Regions from separate parts of the Sulfurovum sp. TSL6 genome, predicted to be linked through region 4. Evidence: riboswitches for the same ligand, from Rfam matches in the RefSeq annotation. Region 4 holds a riboswitch; each other region holds the start of a gene.
What was found. A riboswitch is a leader RNA that binds a small molecule or an ion and turns the genes downstream of it on or off. The one in region 4 is predicted to bind cyclic di-GMP.
Positions count from the first base shown of each region.

Region 1: another riboswitch for cyclic di-GMP. It lies ahead of LDM93_RS07970 (bifunctional diguanylate cyclase/phosphodiesterase); the one in region 4 lies ahead of LDM93_RS04085 (hypothetical protein).
Region 2: another riboswitch for cyclic di-GMP. It lies ahead of LDM93_RS04880 (hypothetical protein); the one in region 4 lies ahead of LDM93_RS04085 (hypothetical protein).
Region 3: another riboswitch for cyclic di-GMP. It lies ahead of LDM93_RS07440 (hypothetical protein); the one in region 4 lies ahead of LDM93_RS04085 (hypothetical protein).

Region 1 is NZ_BPFJ01000002.1:594,451-598,603, reverse strand. Features, by position in the region: gene dnaG (DNA primase) at 1-812, shown strand, start outside; gene LDM93_RS07980 (peptidylprolyl isomerase) at 883-1,164, shown strand; tRNA gene LDM93_RS07975 (tRNA-Ala) at 1,227-1,302, shown strand; cyclic di-GMP riboswitch class I at 1,492-1,589, shown strand; gene LDM93_RS07970 (bifunctional diguanylate cyclase/phosphodiesterase) at 1,631-3,571, shown strand; gene LDM93_RS07965 (hypothetical protein) at 3,611-3,907, opposite strand; tRNA gene LDM93_RS07960 (tRNA-Glu) at 3,982-4,056, opposite strand; tRNA gene LDM93_RS07955 (tRNA-Glu) at 4,087-4,153, opposite strand, start outside.
Region 2 is NZ_BPFJ01000001.1:1,000,341-1,004,493, reverse strand. Features, by position in the region: gene LDM93_RS04890 (hypothetical protein) at 1-92, shown strand, start outside; gene LDM93_RS04885 (hypothetical protein) at 609-2,075, opposite strand; gene LDM93_RS04880 (hypothetical protein) at 2,095-2,460, opposite strand; cyclic di-GMP riboswitch class I at 2,541-2,619, opposite strand; gene LDM93_RS04875 (fibronectin type III domain-containing protein) at 2,673-4,153, opposite strand, start outside.
Region 3 is NZ_BPFJ01000002.1:491,337-495,489, reverse strand. Features, by position in the region: gene LDM93_RS07450 (agmatine deiminase family protein) at 1-447, opposite strand, end outside; gene LDM93_RS07445 (alanine racemase) at 487-1,491, shown strand; cyclic di-GMP riboswitch class I at 1,586-1,662, shown strand; cyclic di-GMP riboswitch class I at 1,726-1,805, shown strand; gene LDM93_RS07440 (hypothetical protein) at 1,862-2,557, shown strand; tRNA gene LDM93_RS07435 (tRNA-Leu) at 2,768-2,852, shown strand; gene LDM93_RS07430 (hypothetical protein) at 3,115-3,285, opposite strand; RNA gene ssrA (transfer-messenger RNA) at 3,414-3,788, opposite strand; gene LDM93_RS07420 (dicarboxylate/amino acid:cation symporter) at 4,005-4,153, shown strand, end outside.
Region 4 is NZ_BPFJ01000001.1:839,282-843,434, reverse strand. Features, by position in the region: gene LDM93_RS04095 (archease) at 89-502, shown strand; gene LDM93_RS04090 (RtcB family protein) at 515-1,951, shown strand; cyclic di-GMP riboswitch class I at 2,263-2,337, shown strand; gene LDM93_RS04085 (hypothetical protein) at 2,508-3,296, shown strand; gene bioA (adenosylmethionine--8-amino-7-oxononanoate transaminase) at 3,611-4,153, shown strand, end outside.

The DNA of each region.
Region 1 (4,153 bases), on a different contig from region 4:
CTCTGCTGCGTAAAGGAGATCCAAAAGTGATCTTGGCCTATGACGGTGACAAAGCAGGTATATCAGCAGCACTGAAAGCGGCTCAGATGTTGTCAGTGGGAGGTTTTGATGGCGGGGTTGTACTCTTTCCTGATGGACAAGACCCTGCAGACCTTATAGCCAAAGGCCAGAGTGAAACCGTAGCGAAGTTGCTTCGTGAAGCTAAACCGTTGATCCCTTTTGTGCTGGAGATGATCGTTTCACTATATAATTTAAATGATCCTAGAGCCAAAGAAGCCGCTTTTGGCGCCGTGAAACAGTATCTTGAGACGCTCAGCCAGATCATCAAAGATGCATACATTCCTATGGCAGCGACATTGGTGGGTGTAGCCCCTTCCCTTTTTGGTAAAGAGACCAATGTCGCCAGAGCCAGAGAAAGTTTTACGCAAAAAAGAGATGATGTAGCACAATTAAGCATACTGAAGACCCTCATTGAAAATCCTAATCTTATCGATAATGTTCTCAGTGTGATGGATATCAATATGTTGGGTGGTTATGCAGAACTATTTACAGCACTCATCAATGGAGAGACCGAACATCCTGGTTTGGTAGGGATCAGTGTAGATGACAGTCTGGAAGTCATGAATGAAGAAGAACTCAACAGTGTACTGCGTAATTTTCTCATAAAACATTATGATCTGAAGTTAAAAAGTATCGCAAGTTCACAACAGATACCGTTTGAAAAAAAGAGTTTTCTCATACGTAAGATTAGAACAGATATCATACCCAGATTGAAAAAGGGCGAATTGGTTGCTTTTGAAGCAGGGATATGATTTTTTACTTGACATCAAGGAAAAATAGTATATAAACGTTGCAGATTAAATCAACAGTAAGGAAAGTACAATGGCAACAGCATCAGCAAGACACATATTGGTAAACGATGAAGCACTCTGTAAGGAACTCAAAGAAAAGATCAATGCAGGTGAGATCAGCTTTGAAGAAGCAGCGAAGCAGAACTCTACTTGTCCATCAGGAGCAAGAGGAGGAGAACTGGGAAGATTTGGCCAAGGTCAAATGGTACCGGAGTTCGATAAAGTGGTGTTCAACGATGAGGTAGGTGTCGTGCATGGTCCAGTGAAAACACAATTTGGTTACCATCTGCTTGAAATAACAGAACGTTCATAAAAAGTCTACAAGATAGGTAAATTATATCTATCTTGTGCTAGAATCTTATTTTTCACATCAATGGGGCATTAGCTCAGCTGGGAGAGCGCTTCGCTGGCAGCGAAGAGGTCATCGGTTCGATCCCGTTATGCTCCACCAAACTTCGTTTAAATCATTCATGACACTTTTAGAACATAGAGAACATAGATAAATATGCTAAAATAGATTCTATAATTATTGGTTGTATCGTTTTTAACACTACAAAAGTAACATATTTAAATATAATTAATTATTTTTTAAAATTATACATATTTATTTAATATAAATGATTTATAATGCAAGATACTTTTCGTAAAATGCTACACCTGTCGTGAGACGGGGCCAGAAAGCCATGGGTCTTGGATATACTATATATACAGTCAATAAAAGATCGCCAGGTCACACAAACAGTACAACTATTTTCTTAAGAACTATTTTAAGGTATGACATGCTCGACAATATGAACTTCTATGATTTTATGCAGAAACAGATACTTGTAGTGATTACATTATTTGCCGGCACTGGAATGGGGTATCTTTATATAGGATGGCTCTATTCTTCTTCTTTGCTTCCTGAATTTTTATGGTTTTCTCTTGTAGTGTTACTCTCTTTTTGGGGATATCGATTACATAGAACCTTTGCTGATAATGATCTTAATATACAGCAAAAAGAAAAGTGGCTTGGGCAACTGAGGTATTTTTTATTTAGCTATTTCTCTATTTGGACAGTGATGTTCCTGATATATACATCACGCAGTGATATAGAGTTACATTATGTGGCCATTGCAACCCAATTGGGTTGCGCTGTTGTCTCTGCAACCATTTTGGCTTCACAGAAAAAGCTGGCTGTGTTTACTTTGGGCACACTTATGCTGCCTTTGACTATGTATTTTATCTTGGTCGGTGAGTTCTACAGCTATCTATTGGCTTTTTTTACGATTGTTCTAAGTGGTGTTTTGTTATATGCTGCACACAATACTTTTAATTATCTGATCAAAAGTCAGTACCAGGCCTATCATGACCCTTTAACTTTACTTGGAAATAGACGCTATTTTATCGAACTTCTCAATGATGCTATGAAAAGCCAAAAACAGGACCATAAACATATCTATTTGATATTGATCGATCTTGATCATTTTAAGACCATTAATGATACTTTAGGCCATGATATTGGGGATGTGTTACTCTGTCAAGTAGCCAAGCGTATGCTCACTCTTTGTAAAGAGCATCAAAATTTTGTATCCCGTCTTGGCGGAGATGAGTTTTGTATTCTCAGTACTTCCTATGCTACGGAGAAAGAGTGTTTTCATCATGCATCACAGTTTGCGGAGAAGTTACTGGCATTGATCAGAGAAAGCTACCATATAGAAGAGCACTCTTTATATATTAGTGCCAGTATCGGTGTGAGTATTATCAGTGATCCCAAAATGGAAGCCAGCACCTTCATCAAAGAAGCAGATATCGCCATGTATGAGGCTAAAGGAAAAGGAAGAAACGGCATTATCTTCTTCAATGATACACTTTCAAAAGATGTCGAATGGAAACTTGAAATAGAACGTTTATTACATTTCTCACTTCAAAATAACGAAATATCATTGACCTACCAGCCACAGTATAATCCTGAGAATGAAATAATCGGTTGCGAAGTCCTTTCACGTTGGGACAACGAAACATTAGGAGAGGTCAGTCCTACTGAATTTATACCGATCTCTGAAAAAACGGGATTCATTATAGAGTTGGGATATTATATATTAGAAGAAGCTTTTCTCACATTTAAAAAGTGGGAAGAGAAGGGTATTGCGTTACAACAGATGTCTATTAACGTCAGTATGCGACAACTTTTTCATTATAATTTTATTCACGATGTGAAACAGCTTTGTGACATCTATCTTACAAAGGAACAACGATCAAAAATAGTCTTTGAAATTACAGAGACTTCCGTTGCGGATGATATAACAAAACTGATCGAAAACATGAGGATCCTTCAAAATTACGGTATTCGTTTTTCAATGGATGATTTTGGAACAGGATATTCCTCTTTAAGTTATCTTCGACAGTTGCCTATCAATGAAATCAAGATAGACAAGTCTTTCATCTCTGAATTACATCATCTTGAAGATAATGAAGACAAATGTTTCATTGAAACGATCTTTACTATAGCTAAAAACCTCAATTTAAAAATTGTTGCAGAAGGGATTGAGAATGAGGAACAGCGCAAGTTTATTGTTGATCAAAAATGCGATATTTTACAGGGTTATTATTTTTCAGGACCTTTGCAAGATGATGCATTTGAAAAACGCTTCTTGGAAGCTGAACATACAGAGGAGCTAAAATCCTCTGACTATTTCAAAGAAGCAACATATGCTTTTTCTTTATCCAACTCAAAATAGTAGCGTATGATTTTAGGGAGTTCTTTTTTGACTTTCGTTCTATTTTCCTCTGTTTTTTAATACTTTGAATATAAAGGCATCAGGAAAGGTTTTTTGGTAAGAGGGTAAAAGTCTTTGTAGTGTTGTTTTGTCTTCTGTCTGGATAGAAGAAGCAATATGTAGGTCCCCTTTTTTTTCTACTTCAACGGTTCTTCTCAGTGCAGGAGGGAGTTTTTTTAACTCTTGTTTCAGGGAATCAACATTATGATATGCCGCAATACGGACAGTATAAGAGACAGAGGCGATACTTTGTAGAGGTAATATCAATAGTGTAGTGATAATAAGTAGACGAAACATTTAAAGGTCCATTTTTATTAGTATTATATCAGAGTTTTTATAAAATAAATTTTGTGGTAAATAAATGAAGTAATTGGTGACCCCAAGGAGACTCGAACTCCTGTAACATGGATGAAAACCATGGATCCTAACCGCTAGACGATGGGGCCACAAATATTGAAAAGGTTACAAGTTATAAATGGTGACCCCAAGGAGACTCGAACTCCTGTAACATGGATGAAAACCATGGATCCTAACCGCTAGACG
Region 2 (4,153 bases), 160 kb from region 4:
AAGAGATATTGTTTTCAGGCCATGCATTGGAAAGGTTGGATAATAAAACAATTATTTATTCTTTAACATTGTCAGGCATTTTAAAGCACTAATTCTTAGTATAAGTGCTATCTTTTTAATTAATACTTTATCTGGGCTTTCTATATTATAACATCATTGTATTTGTGTTTTATCTTGTTCTAAATTATTATGATTTCTTTTTTGAAACATTAATAAATGCACGTTTCTTAAGTAGATATGAACGAATAAGTCAATTGTCATGTTCCTTAAATCTTAGTATAAGGATATATAAAATTACAGTATCATATATTTTCTCTTTTGTAGTGAACAAAGAAAAACTGATTATCATGTGCCTTATCTTTAATCATTTAGTTCGAAAAATTGTATTTATTATTAAAATTTAGAAACCATAAAAAGTCAATGATACAAAACACAATTAATTCTCTTGAGGGGGAGAGGGTACTCTTTCCTATGAATCTTAATTAATATTCATAGGGTTTTAATTAAATTTTTGAAGTTAAAAATTATTGATGTAATAGAGTCAGCTCTGAAAATCAATAATTTAACCCCAAAATTTTATATTAAGTCTCAAATAAAGACAGTAGGTGTTAATTATTTATTGATGCGTTTATGAGTGTAATGGCTCTTGGACTGTTCGTAAATTTATCAGTTGTAAATACATAATCGGTAGTTCCTATAGCATAATTATTATTAGGTGAATATGTTCCCCCTGAGTTGCCTTCCAATATAATGTTTGTAGGAGAATTAATTATGTTATTGTCAGTCCACACTGTGCCACTTGAATTATACCAAAATCTGGCATATGCTGTTCCATTGGCATTTACTATAGTGTTGAAGCGCATATCTATATTGTTTGCTCCAGCTATACTTAGGGAATAATACGAGCCAGTCATACCATCAACTGCTCCACATTCATATAGCAAGTTATTTTTCATTTCACCATCATAAATGGCATAATCGGCAAACAAAGAGTCACCACCACTAATACCTACATTTGAGTCAAATATTACATTGTTGTTAAGTATTATATTACCGATTCCGTAATGATAACCAACAGCAGCACCGAAGTCACTTAAGTAACTACCTGATGAATTATCTGATTTTCTATACCCCCACATGTGGTTGTTTGTAATGATAATAGGGTTTTGTGCATTTAAAGAGCCTATTTTTAAATCTATTGCATTTTCAGCAAAAGCATAAGTTCCACTAGGAGTATAGTTACCATTTCCATCAGTATATATAGAAGAGTCTATGTAGATATGATTATTATCAATAATTGTACCTTCAACATTCGCCGTAACCTCTGGTGTCATGGGAATAACAGTCTGTATACCATCGTTTGAATTTACTATCTCATTGTTAATTATTTTAGTATTTTTAATAGAAAATACTGTTGAGCTCCAATCTTTAAAAGATATGGTTGGATTATCGAGTAAACGTCCTGCATGTGTCATATTCTGAAATCTACAGTTCTGTATCGTATTATTATTCGCATCTCTTTTTAACTGTACTGAAGTAATTATTTCATGGGTAAAAGCTCTATTAAGAATATTATATGATGAAGTCGCGTTAAACAAAAATGAACTTATAAGATTATTTTCGATAGCTGCAGCTCTATCCACTATCCAGTAATTCGCACCATTAAAAGTAAGTGCATAGTTTGCTACTTGTGTACTAAGTAGTTTTCCTGGATGCAAGTCATTTCCGTTGTTAAGAATGATATAGCGTCTCTTTTCAGATGTACCACTTGCAGTCAAGTTAATATTTCCAAGTGATCTATAGTCCCCAGGAGAGACACAAAAAATTCTTTTACTGCTATTATTTATTGTACTCCAGTCAGTATTACTTGTGATAAACTGTACTTCTGGATTATTTGCATCACATGCAGGTAGGGTTATTGGTTCCAGATATTCACTAGAAGTACTCGCATCCGAAGTTGGCTGTTCGTACGGTGTTGTTTCTGTTACAACAGGAGTTAATTTGCTTCCTTCTAATGTAAAATCTGCCATAAGCATTGTAAGTGAGGTAAACGAGAGTAAAAGTATTTTTTTCATAATTCAATCCTTTCTTTAATTAAATTTTATAGGCAATATTGCCTGCAGCATCTACTATTATTTTACCAGAATATGTGGCATAAGTATTTTTATCGTAGTCATATACTTGTAATGTGAACATTTCTCCAGGTATTACTTCAATTTCAAATTCACCATTCTCATTAGTAGAAAGATCGGTTCTGATCCAGTTGTCACTAATAGCATCCACTCTTAGGTTTGGTACCGCTTTCTTATCAGTATCGATGATACGATCAGTATATATAGTGTAATCGGTGTAATAATCTTCTGTTTCTATAGATGAATTTCCACTTCCTCCTCCACATCCAGTGAATAAAGTTACAAGCATCACCATAAAGATGCTCAGTGTTTTTTTGTATAAGTACATTTGTATTACCTTTTTCTTTATAAATATGATAAAAGTGTGTTGTGAAACATTTGAGAATGTACTTCTCTAAAACGGAGCATATAGGCAGCCCGGCCATCTCATTCATTGAGGTCCTAAGCTTTCCGTCCTTGTTTCACAACAAGTTTGGCTTTTTCCAGTGGTCAAATTCTAGTATAAGAGTATTACTACAGTATTACTTGCTTGTTTTATAATTATAAGCTAGAGTTATCAACTATTTCACCTGGAGCTACAGCAGCTATCAAACCATTGTATGCAGCACTGTATTTATCAGTGTAGTGATATGATTCTAATGTGAACGCATGACCTGGTATTACTTCAATTTCAAACATACCGTTCTCATCGGTACTAAGATCGGTACTGATCCAGTTGTCACCAACAGCATGTACCCTTAGGTTTTTGACAGGTGTTCCATCTGGGTAGAGGATACGATCTGTATAGATACCCGAGGCTTCTTCGATAGGTTGGTTGAGACTCCAGGTCCCTGGGTGGGAAACGGTACCTTCGTATGTTCCATCTGCCAGACGAGTCGCATAACCTTCTTCTATCCACATTCCTTGTGCATAATCATAGTACCAAAGTGGGATAATGTTTTCTGTTGCCCCTGTAGCTTCAAATATTAAAGTCATATCTTCAGATACACTTATTGGATTGCCAGCTTCATCTTGCAGATCCACTACCATAAAACCGTAAGAGACGAAAGGAACGATGCTCCCATAACTGTCTTGCCCTTTATATTCTCCAGGGAATGTTATGTCGGTACTTTTTTCTGTACTGGTACGATAAGATAATCCAGTAGTGACCTGTCCAATATATGGACTTCCATCATGATTGATATAAATACCGGAAGGTATATCGATATGGGCTCCAGTAACTACAATTTGGCTGTCATACGTCCAGTGGCTAATATATTTATCCATTTCAACAACTGTGTAATTTGGGGATGCAGCATCTATTTGAATGATCGTACTGTTTTTATAGTAACCGTCGGCATTAAACGTGACAACTGCTTTATCAGTTGCAGCTATATTCGTTAGTATATAATCACCTTGAGCATCAGTTGTTGTTATGCAGCCACCTATATTGACTTGAATACCTACTAATCCTACTCCAGTATCTTTATCCGTAATATGACCTTCAATTTTTGCATCACCTTCTAGACAGAGAGCTTGAGTCTCTTCAGCGATTGGTTCAGTTGGCACTGGTTCAGTTACGATTGGTTCAGTTGGCACTGGTTCAGTTACGATTGGTTCAGTTGGCACTGGTTCAGTTACGATTGGTTCAGTTGGCACTGGTTCAGTTACGATTGGATCAGTTGGAACAGGATCTGTTACGATAGGGTCAGTTACAACTGGATCTGTCACAATTGGATCTGTCGGAACGGGATCAGTTACGATCGGTTGTGTACTTGCAAGTGTTGTAAATGTGTTATCATTACTTACAATCAGTCTACCTCTCTCATCTTCGGAGACTGTTCTATAGTGATATTCTGTATTGGCCTGTAAATTTGATAAGGTAACAGTGCCTTCTTCTTGTACTGCAACTACTGAACCATACTTATTACTTGTACCATACTCTACTAATTTTGTAGTATATCCATAAGGATTCCACTCGATGGTAGCAGAATCTTCTGTAGCTGTGACAATGATATCAATCTTCACTACTTTTGCTATTG
Region 3 (4,153 bases), on a different contig from region 4:
AAGAACAAAATCAATATGTTCAAGGGGCGTCGTGCCAAGATAACCTTTTTTATGTAAAGCAGTATTGACAGCATTGTCAAGAGAGGCTTCAAATTTACCGCCCCAGCCATCAAAGGTAAAGTCAAGCAGTTTCACTTCCTGATTTTCTTTTATACTGATGTAGCCGTAGTCACGTATCCATGTATCGTTCGTGGGTATCTCTATGAAAGTCATGTTACGTGTAGAACAGAACATCTTTGCAATTTTTTCTTTGTTTTTACAGATAATGTAAACGGCTTCTCCATAAGCGATAGCTTGAGCGATACGTATAAAAGGTGAGAGACTCGCTTCCAGGTCTGCTGCGTTATGGGGATCATGCCAATCTGTCTCTTCATGAGGAAAGGACAAGAGTACGGCACGCTGTTTTTCCCATTCTGCCGGCATCACCACTTTTAGATCTTTTTGCATCGTATCCCTTATTTATTATCTATATTGTATAATCTCGTCATGGCATTTATTAAAATAAATAAACAAAATTTCTATCATAATCTTAACCAAATTGCACTAAAAACTGGCTCAGTTGAAAAGATCGCAATTGTCCTTAAAGACAATGCCTATGGTCACGGACTGGAACTGATGGGAAGACTGGCATCAGAGTTTGGTATCAGACATGCAGTGGTACGAAAAACGGCAGAAGCAGAAGTGATCAGATCTTTATTTGAAACGATACTGGTATTGGGTGACAGTATCATAAAAGATGAGGTCTATTCTTTTACTATCAATACATTAGAAGATATCAAAGAAGCCCAAAAAGGTGCAAAAGTAGAACTCAAAGTAGATACGGGAATGCACCGTAACGGGATAGCCTTTGATGAGCTGGGTGAAGCTTGTACTTTGATTAAAGCACAAGGGTTAGAACTTACAGGTGTGATGACCCACTACCGTAGTGCAGATGAGTTAAGCTCTGAACTCTTTTGGCAGCAAAAACAGTTTGAGCGTGTGAAAGAAAGCGTAAAAGAAGCTGGGTTTACGCATGTAAGAGTACATTCGCATAACACAGCAGCTATTCTTAGAACAAAAAGTTTTGATGAAGATCTAGTACGTGTAGGCATAGGTGCGTACGGATATAGTGAACTGCCACACCTTTTTGATGAAGTAACACTACGTCCTGTAATGTCACTATATGCTAAAAAGATATCAACTAAAATATTAAAAGATGGAGAGCGCATAGGGTACGGAGGGGACTTCATAGCTTCACATGATATGACGGTATCTACCTATGATCTGGGTTATGGTGACGGATGGTCCAGAGGAGACAGTGCTCAACCTTATATAACAAGTGAGGGCTTACCTATACTAGGACGTGTTTCTATGGACTCTATCTCTCTTGAATCAGATAAAGAAGAAGTGTGTGTGATGAGTGATGCACAAGCGGCTGCAAAACAGTTTGGGACTATTTCTTATGAAATGACGACTGCGTTATCTGCTGAACTGCGAAAAGAAGTGATTTAAATTTGGTGAATTGTTTGAGATGAGGGAAATTGAACCCCCTCTTAAAAATAATCATATACTTTTTCTGTTATAATTTCTTGTATTTAAATAGATATATTTGTTGTGCCAAACTTGTTGTGAAGCAGGGACGGAAAGCCATGGGTCTTAACTTAAGATCGCCAGGTTGCCAAATACTAATACTAGTGTATTATGTATCATTCTCTCTTTACTACTTACTATCCCATATAAATCTTATTTAATTCAAACTTATTTTGTTGTGAAGCAGGGATAGAAAGCCATGGATCTTAACTTGTTAAGATTGTCAGGTTATCAAAATTTAGTTAATTCATTTTTCACAACTATTTTATTTTTATGTCAAAAGGAACAGATAATGAAATTTTTTTTTAAAGGTACTTTAGTTACATGTTTAGTAACAATGGGTGGAGGTTTAGCTTTTGCAGATTCTGTTGGTGAATCAAATTACAATGCTGGTATAACAGTAGGAACATTAGGTGTAGGTATTAATTTAGCAACTCCTATTAGTGATAGTTTTTCAGCTAGAGTAAATGTGAATGGCTTACAGTATAGCCATACTTTAGATGTTGATACTGTTAGTTATGATGGAAATATTGATTTTAAAAATGCTGGTCTTCTAGTAGATTATTTCCCATTTGAAAATACATTTAGAGTAAGTGGTGGTGTTTATTATAATGGTAATGAATTTGATGGTAGTGCTACTCCTTTTGGATCAGAAGTAATAACAATCGGTAATGATAAATATACTGCTTCTGAAGTTGGTAAATTAAATACTCACGTTGAATTTGATGATGTTGCTCCATATCTTGGTATTGGATGGGGAAACAATTCTAATGAAAAAGGTTGGGGATTTTCTTTTGACCTAGGTGTTATGTATCAAGGTTCACCAAAAGTAGATTTAAATGCTGATTTAAATCCATTAATCATTGGAACTCCTATTGAAGATGAAATTAATAATAACCTTGTAATTGAAACTCAAAAAATTATTGATGATGTAGAAGATTATAAATTCTATCCAGTGGTAATGATAGGTGTAAATTACAAATTTTAAAAAACAAGGTGTCCTTCTATTACAATAGTTCAGTATTAAGAGTATGTAAAATGTCTTATTAACACTAATGTAGTTCTTTAGGGCCAATGTAAAATATTTCATATTAGCATAATGATATTTTTGACTTTTACTTATTTGATCAAAAGTGAAACTTTTGTATTATTCGACAGAGAAGTTAAAATGAATACTCTCTTATTGTAATAATCACATGCGGATGTGGTGAAATTGGTATACACGCCAGACTTAGGATCTGGTGCTTTACGGCGTGGAGGTTCGAGTCCTCTCATCCGCACCACTTAAATTAACCAATCCAAAAAAATCCCCTCAATAGCATACTTTTAGAGACTTCTTGATGTTTGATGATTTTGTATTGCAGATAGTTTTCCACTCATATCTATGCGTTCTGTCATTGTATACTTCTTCTTTGCGACAGTTAGATGTTCCTATTGGAGGCACTAATGGCGTTTGTATCAGTCTTACCGATGGAGTTCTAAAAGAACAAATCCTTAGGGTGCATAGGAGGTATGGAACTTGAGTAAGCCTAAAAGATTATCTCATTAACGACCAGCAATATTACCTAAAAATGCCGTAAAGAATGTAAAAATAACCATTAAAATGAAAATAGCTGGAATTGCTGCAAGAGCTGCTTTTACCATAAACGTAACCATTGACATGAATGGCATCTTTATATCTACTACCGTTACTTCATTTTTGTTTTCATTGTTCATTTCTTCTTCCTTTTTTTAATGTACCAATAATTATACATAATAATCTAACACAGTTAGACTATATATGATTTAATGTTCGTAAATAAGGGGGTTATTTGTATTTTATTAGATTGTATTAAATTGGAGTTTGGTGGAGATGAGGGGAATTGAACCCCTGTCCTAAAATAGATAGAACCATGACTCTACATGCTTAGTCAGTGTTGTTAATTTTAATCCTGCTTTGTACTACACTCAAAACTTTACAAGACGAGCTAAAATTCTCACACCCTGGCATAGCTTCCAGGGAGCATAGTCATCAGATGTGATACTTCAAAATCCGGTTAAGATGACACTCACCGGCGAAGCAGTCCTCCGCGTTAGCGGGGTTAATGACTTACGCTACTGCGTAAGCTGGACGATAATCTGTATTGTTTGCGTTTATTCGCGTGTGGGCCGCGTAACGGAATTGCCCAGTCCGACATGCACATAGCCCCGACTACTCCAGTCGAAACCAAGTCATCCCCATATCTGAAAGATGGTGGATATTAACACATTTAGGTTACTTTGTCAATAGGGGCAGAAAAAACTATATTTTGTTATAATGCAAACCACCAATAGAACAGTTAGATTTAGGCCATCAGCTTATGTATCTGGGGTTGAAAAGAAGATTGTAGTATTCAAGTACACTTATGAGATAACCTAACTTTTAACAATAGAGACAATAGAAGGGAAGAAGTAATATGACACTTACACAAAAAGTACTATGGGCGATGCTCTTGGGGATCATCGTAGGACTGGTGATCAATATGGGTGCCTGGAACAGTGAAGGCAGCTTTATACAGGAGTATGTGGTTGGAGGCGTTTTTTACATCATAGGAAAGATGTTCAT
Region 4 (4,153 bases):
AAAACGAAAATGATGCTAGAATAAGTAAGGATCTTTCTTAAAAGGTGTATTGGAAACGGTAGAACTTACAAACTAAAGAAGGCCAAATATGAACAAAAAATATGGTTATTTTGAGCATGATGCGGATATCGGTATTATTGGAAGAGGGAATCGCCTGGAGGAGGCATTCGAATCAGCTGCAGTGGCAATGTTTGCTATTATGGCTGATGTAGATGTATTGCATTGTGATGAGTTGATAGAAGTGACATTCGAGGAGGATGATAACGAGTTTGCTCTGATAGAGTGGCTCAATACGCTTTTGGCTTTAGCGCATATGAAACATCTTGCTTTGGGACGGTTTGAACTGCAGAAAGAGGGTAACTCTTGGAGAGGGAAAGCATGGGGAGACAAGTGGAAAAAAGAGATAGAGCGTGGAACAGAGGTTAAAGGGGCAACACTGACCATGCTCTCCGTCAAAGAAAAAGAAGACCATTGGGAAGCCCGATGTGTCGTCGATGTTTAAAGGAGAAGTGTTATGAATATGAACCTATTGGAAAAAATTGATGATTATACATGGACCATCCCTCTAAAGGCAGGAGAAAAAAGAAGTGGCATACTCTTATACGGATCAGAACCATTATTAAAAAGTATGGATAATAAAGTCTTAGAGCAGATCAGTAATGTCGCGACACTGCCGGGTTTGGTAGGAGAGGCCATGACAATGCCGGATGCACACTGGGGCTACGGATTTCCCATAGGCGGTGTTGCTGCTTTTGATGCGGATGAAGGGGGCATCATTTCTGCAGGAGGTGTAGGATTTGACATATCCTGCGGTATTCGATGTTTACGTACAGACCTGATGAGAGAGGATCTGACATCTACAGATCTTACAAAGCTGGCGGATGAGCTTTCCCGCACGATACCTGCAGGCGTAGGTAGAGAGGGAAAACTCAAACTTACGATCGATGAGCTTGATGATGTCCTTAGAGGCGGTGCCCAATGGGCGATCCATCATGGATATGGTGTAGGCGAAGATCTAAGTTTCGTTGAAGAGATGGGTAAGATGGAAGGTGCTAGGCCTGAGAATATCTCCCAACTGGCTAAAGAACGGCAACTTGGAGAAGTGGGTACCCTAGGCTCTGGAAATCATTACCTTGAGGTCCAGGAAGTTGCCAAGATCTATGATGAAAAAGCAGCAGAAGCATTTGGTATCAAAAAAGGTCAGATCCTTGTATCGATCCATTGCGGTTCTCGGGCACTGGGACATCAGATCGGTACGGAATATATGGTCTCGCTTGCAAAAGCGGCCACACGACTGGGAATCTCACTGCCTGACAGGGAACTTGCCTGTGCACCTATCCATTCACCTGAAGGACAGGAGTACATCGGTGCTATGAATGCAGCGATCAACTGCGCTATGGCAAACAGACAGGTACTGACCCATTTGACCAGAAATGTTTTTGAGGGCTTATTTAAAGGTGTGAATATTGAGACACTCTACGATGTCTCCCATAATACCTGTAAGGAGGAGATGCATCTGGTAAATGGTGTGGAGCGTACCTTATGGGTTCACCGTAAAGGAGCAACGCGTGCTTTTGGTCCAGGACATCAAGACATCCCGGTAGGCTACAGGAGTGTGGGTCAGCCTGTTATAATCGGTGGAAGTATGGGAACGGGATCCTATATTCTTGCAGGTACCAAAGAGGGAGAGGAGAGAGCTTTCTCTTCAGCAAGTCATGGGGCCGGCCGCGCAATGAGCCGTCATCAGGCACTCAAACTCTGGAAAGGGAAACAAGTCATACAAGATCTTGCACAAAAAGGTATTCTCATCCGTTCTGCATCTATGCGTGGGGTTGCTGAAGAAGCCCCTGATGCTTATAAGGATGTCGACCTTGTTGCTGAAGCGACTGAAAAAGCAGGGTTGGCAAGAAGGGTAGCCTTTTTAAAACCAAAGGTGTGTATCAAAGGGTAGTGGTTATTTTGTTTTATGATAGCAACCAAATAAAGGGGGGGGGAAGTTTACAAGGAAGGAGTCAACATAAAAATTGATATTTTCATGTTTTTGGTTGCTATGTAAGAATGAGTTTACTTGGTCTACACTAACCGAATGTAAACATGCATGCTTTCTTTCAATATGGATCTTAAGCTTAACAAATTAATGGAATACCATTGATAACTCGCTTAGAGATTCTCTGTAGCATTTTAGCAATGTTATCAATTTGTTACCAATTGGAGAAAAAAATTTATATATTCGGGTTATAATGGTATCTGATTTATTAAATATTATTGTTGTGCCAAACTTGTTGCGAAGCAAGGACGGAAAGCCTCCGGTCTCAAGTAGATAGCGGGGTTGCCATAATGAATACTTCATTACTTCCTTTTATCCTTTCGATAGGTTGTCCACTCATCATATTTAATTCCAAAGCTGTTTTGTTGTGTCAAAAGCTGCTAGCGAATGCCTTCATCATGGGCTTTCATGGCTTGAACAACATTGAACCAAGCATATCAAATGATATAAAGGATAAGGTATGAAAAAATTACATATATTAACAAGCGGGTTGCTTTCAACTCTGGTAGGTTTTTCTTTGATGGGTTGTGGAGAGAATCTCTCCTCTACAGAACAAACAGCAAAAGTGAGTGGTACGGTTCCAGGTACACTGATAGAACTGTTTTGTGAAGATGGTAGCTACTACTCTACACAATCGGTACAAAACGGTACAGACCAACACCCTTTTGAGATAGAAGTGCCGCTTAGTACGGATTGCCGTATCGTGATGACAACGAATGAGGATGATCCTGATAATAAAGTCGTAACACCGATCGGCATTGTCACAGCTGATGGCAATAGTACACTTTTCAGAGCAGAAGGGGATGTGGATCTTGGATATGTAGACCTGGCGATGGATCGTGCATTTATTGTAGATATTGAAGGTGATGGTGTTTCAGATGAGATATTGGAACTTGAAGTAGAAGATGGCTTACTTACCGTTGAACTTGAGAATGATCCAATGGATAAAGACGGTGATGGCCTTCTGGATGTCTATGAGAATGATGATAATGATACTTTGAGTAATCATGACGATGACGATGATGATAATGATGGTCTCACTGATGACGTGGATACGGATGATGATGGTGATGGCATCGAAGATAATGATACAGATGGTGATGGTGTCACAAATGATCATGATGTAGATGATGACAACGATGGCTTGGATGATGACGATGACAATGATGACGACAATGATGGTATCAATGATGACGAAGATGACGATGATGACAATGACGGTATATTGGATGAAGAGGATGACGATTAATATGAGTCAAGCATAAATATTTCATTATAAAAATAAAGTCTATTGATCTAATAAGTACAAAAGTAGTAGAGGTTAAAATGAAAAATTATTTTAACCTCTACTTTTATAATAAAACTTACCATTCAATATAGCTTCTTACACCTCTATTTCTCTCAGTATCCAGATGAGACTGTAATTTCAAAAGTTTCTTGTAGTACTTTGGGCTATTCCTACTATTCATCATTGTCTGAAATTCTTTTTTATTTTCATAGAGCAATCAGAAACTAGCTTGTATAATCTCATAGATAAAAACTAAAAAAATAAGGATAAAATTTATGTTAGAGTACGATAGAGAGCATATTCTTCATCCTTATGCACCTTCCAATCCATCCGCAGATATGACTTTTGTAAAATCAGCCAAGGGCGTCTACCTTGAACTGGAAGACGGAAAGAAGATCATCGATGCCATGTCATCATGGTGGTCAGTCATCCATGGCTATAATGTAGAGGCTTTAAATAATGCTGCGGTAGAACAGCTTTCAAAAATGTCTCATGTAATGTTTGGGGGCATTACGCATGAACCGGCCATAAAGCTTGCAAAAACACTGATCGACATTACCGATACATCTTTGGAGAGGGTGTTTTTTAGTGATTCTGGTTCTGTGAGTGTTGAGGTGGCTTTGAAAATGGCATTTCAATACTGGAGTTCACAAGGAAACAGCGAAAAAAGTAAGATCTTAGCCTTCTCTAAAGGGTATCATGGTGATACGTTTGGCGCAATGAGTGTATGTGATCCCATTACAGGGATGCACTCAGCCTTTGAAAAGATACTCCATAAAAATATATTTGCAGAGGCTCCCGGGTGTGATTATAATGCA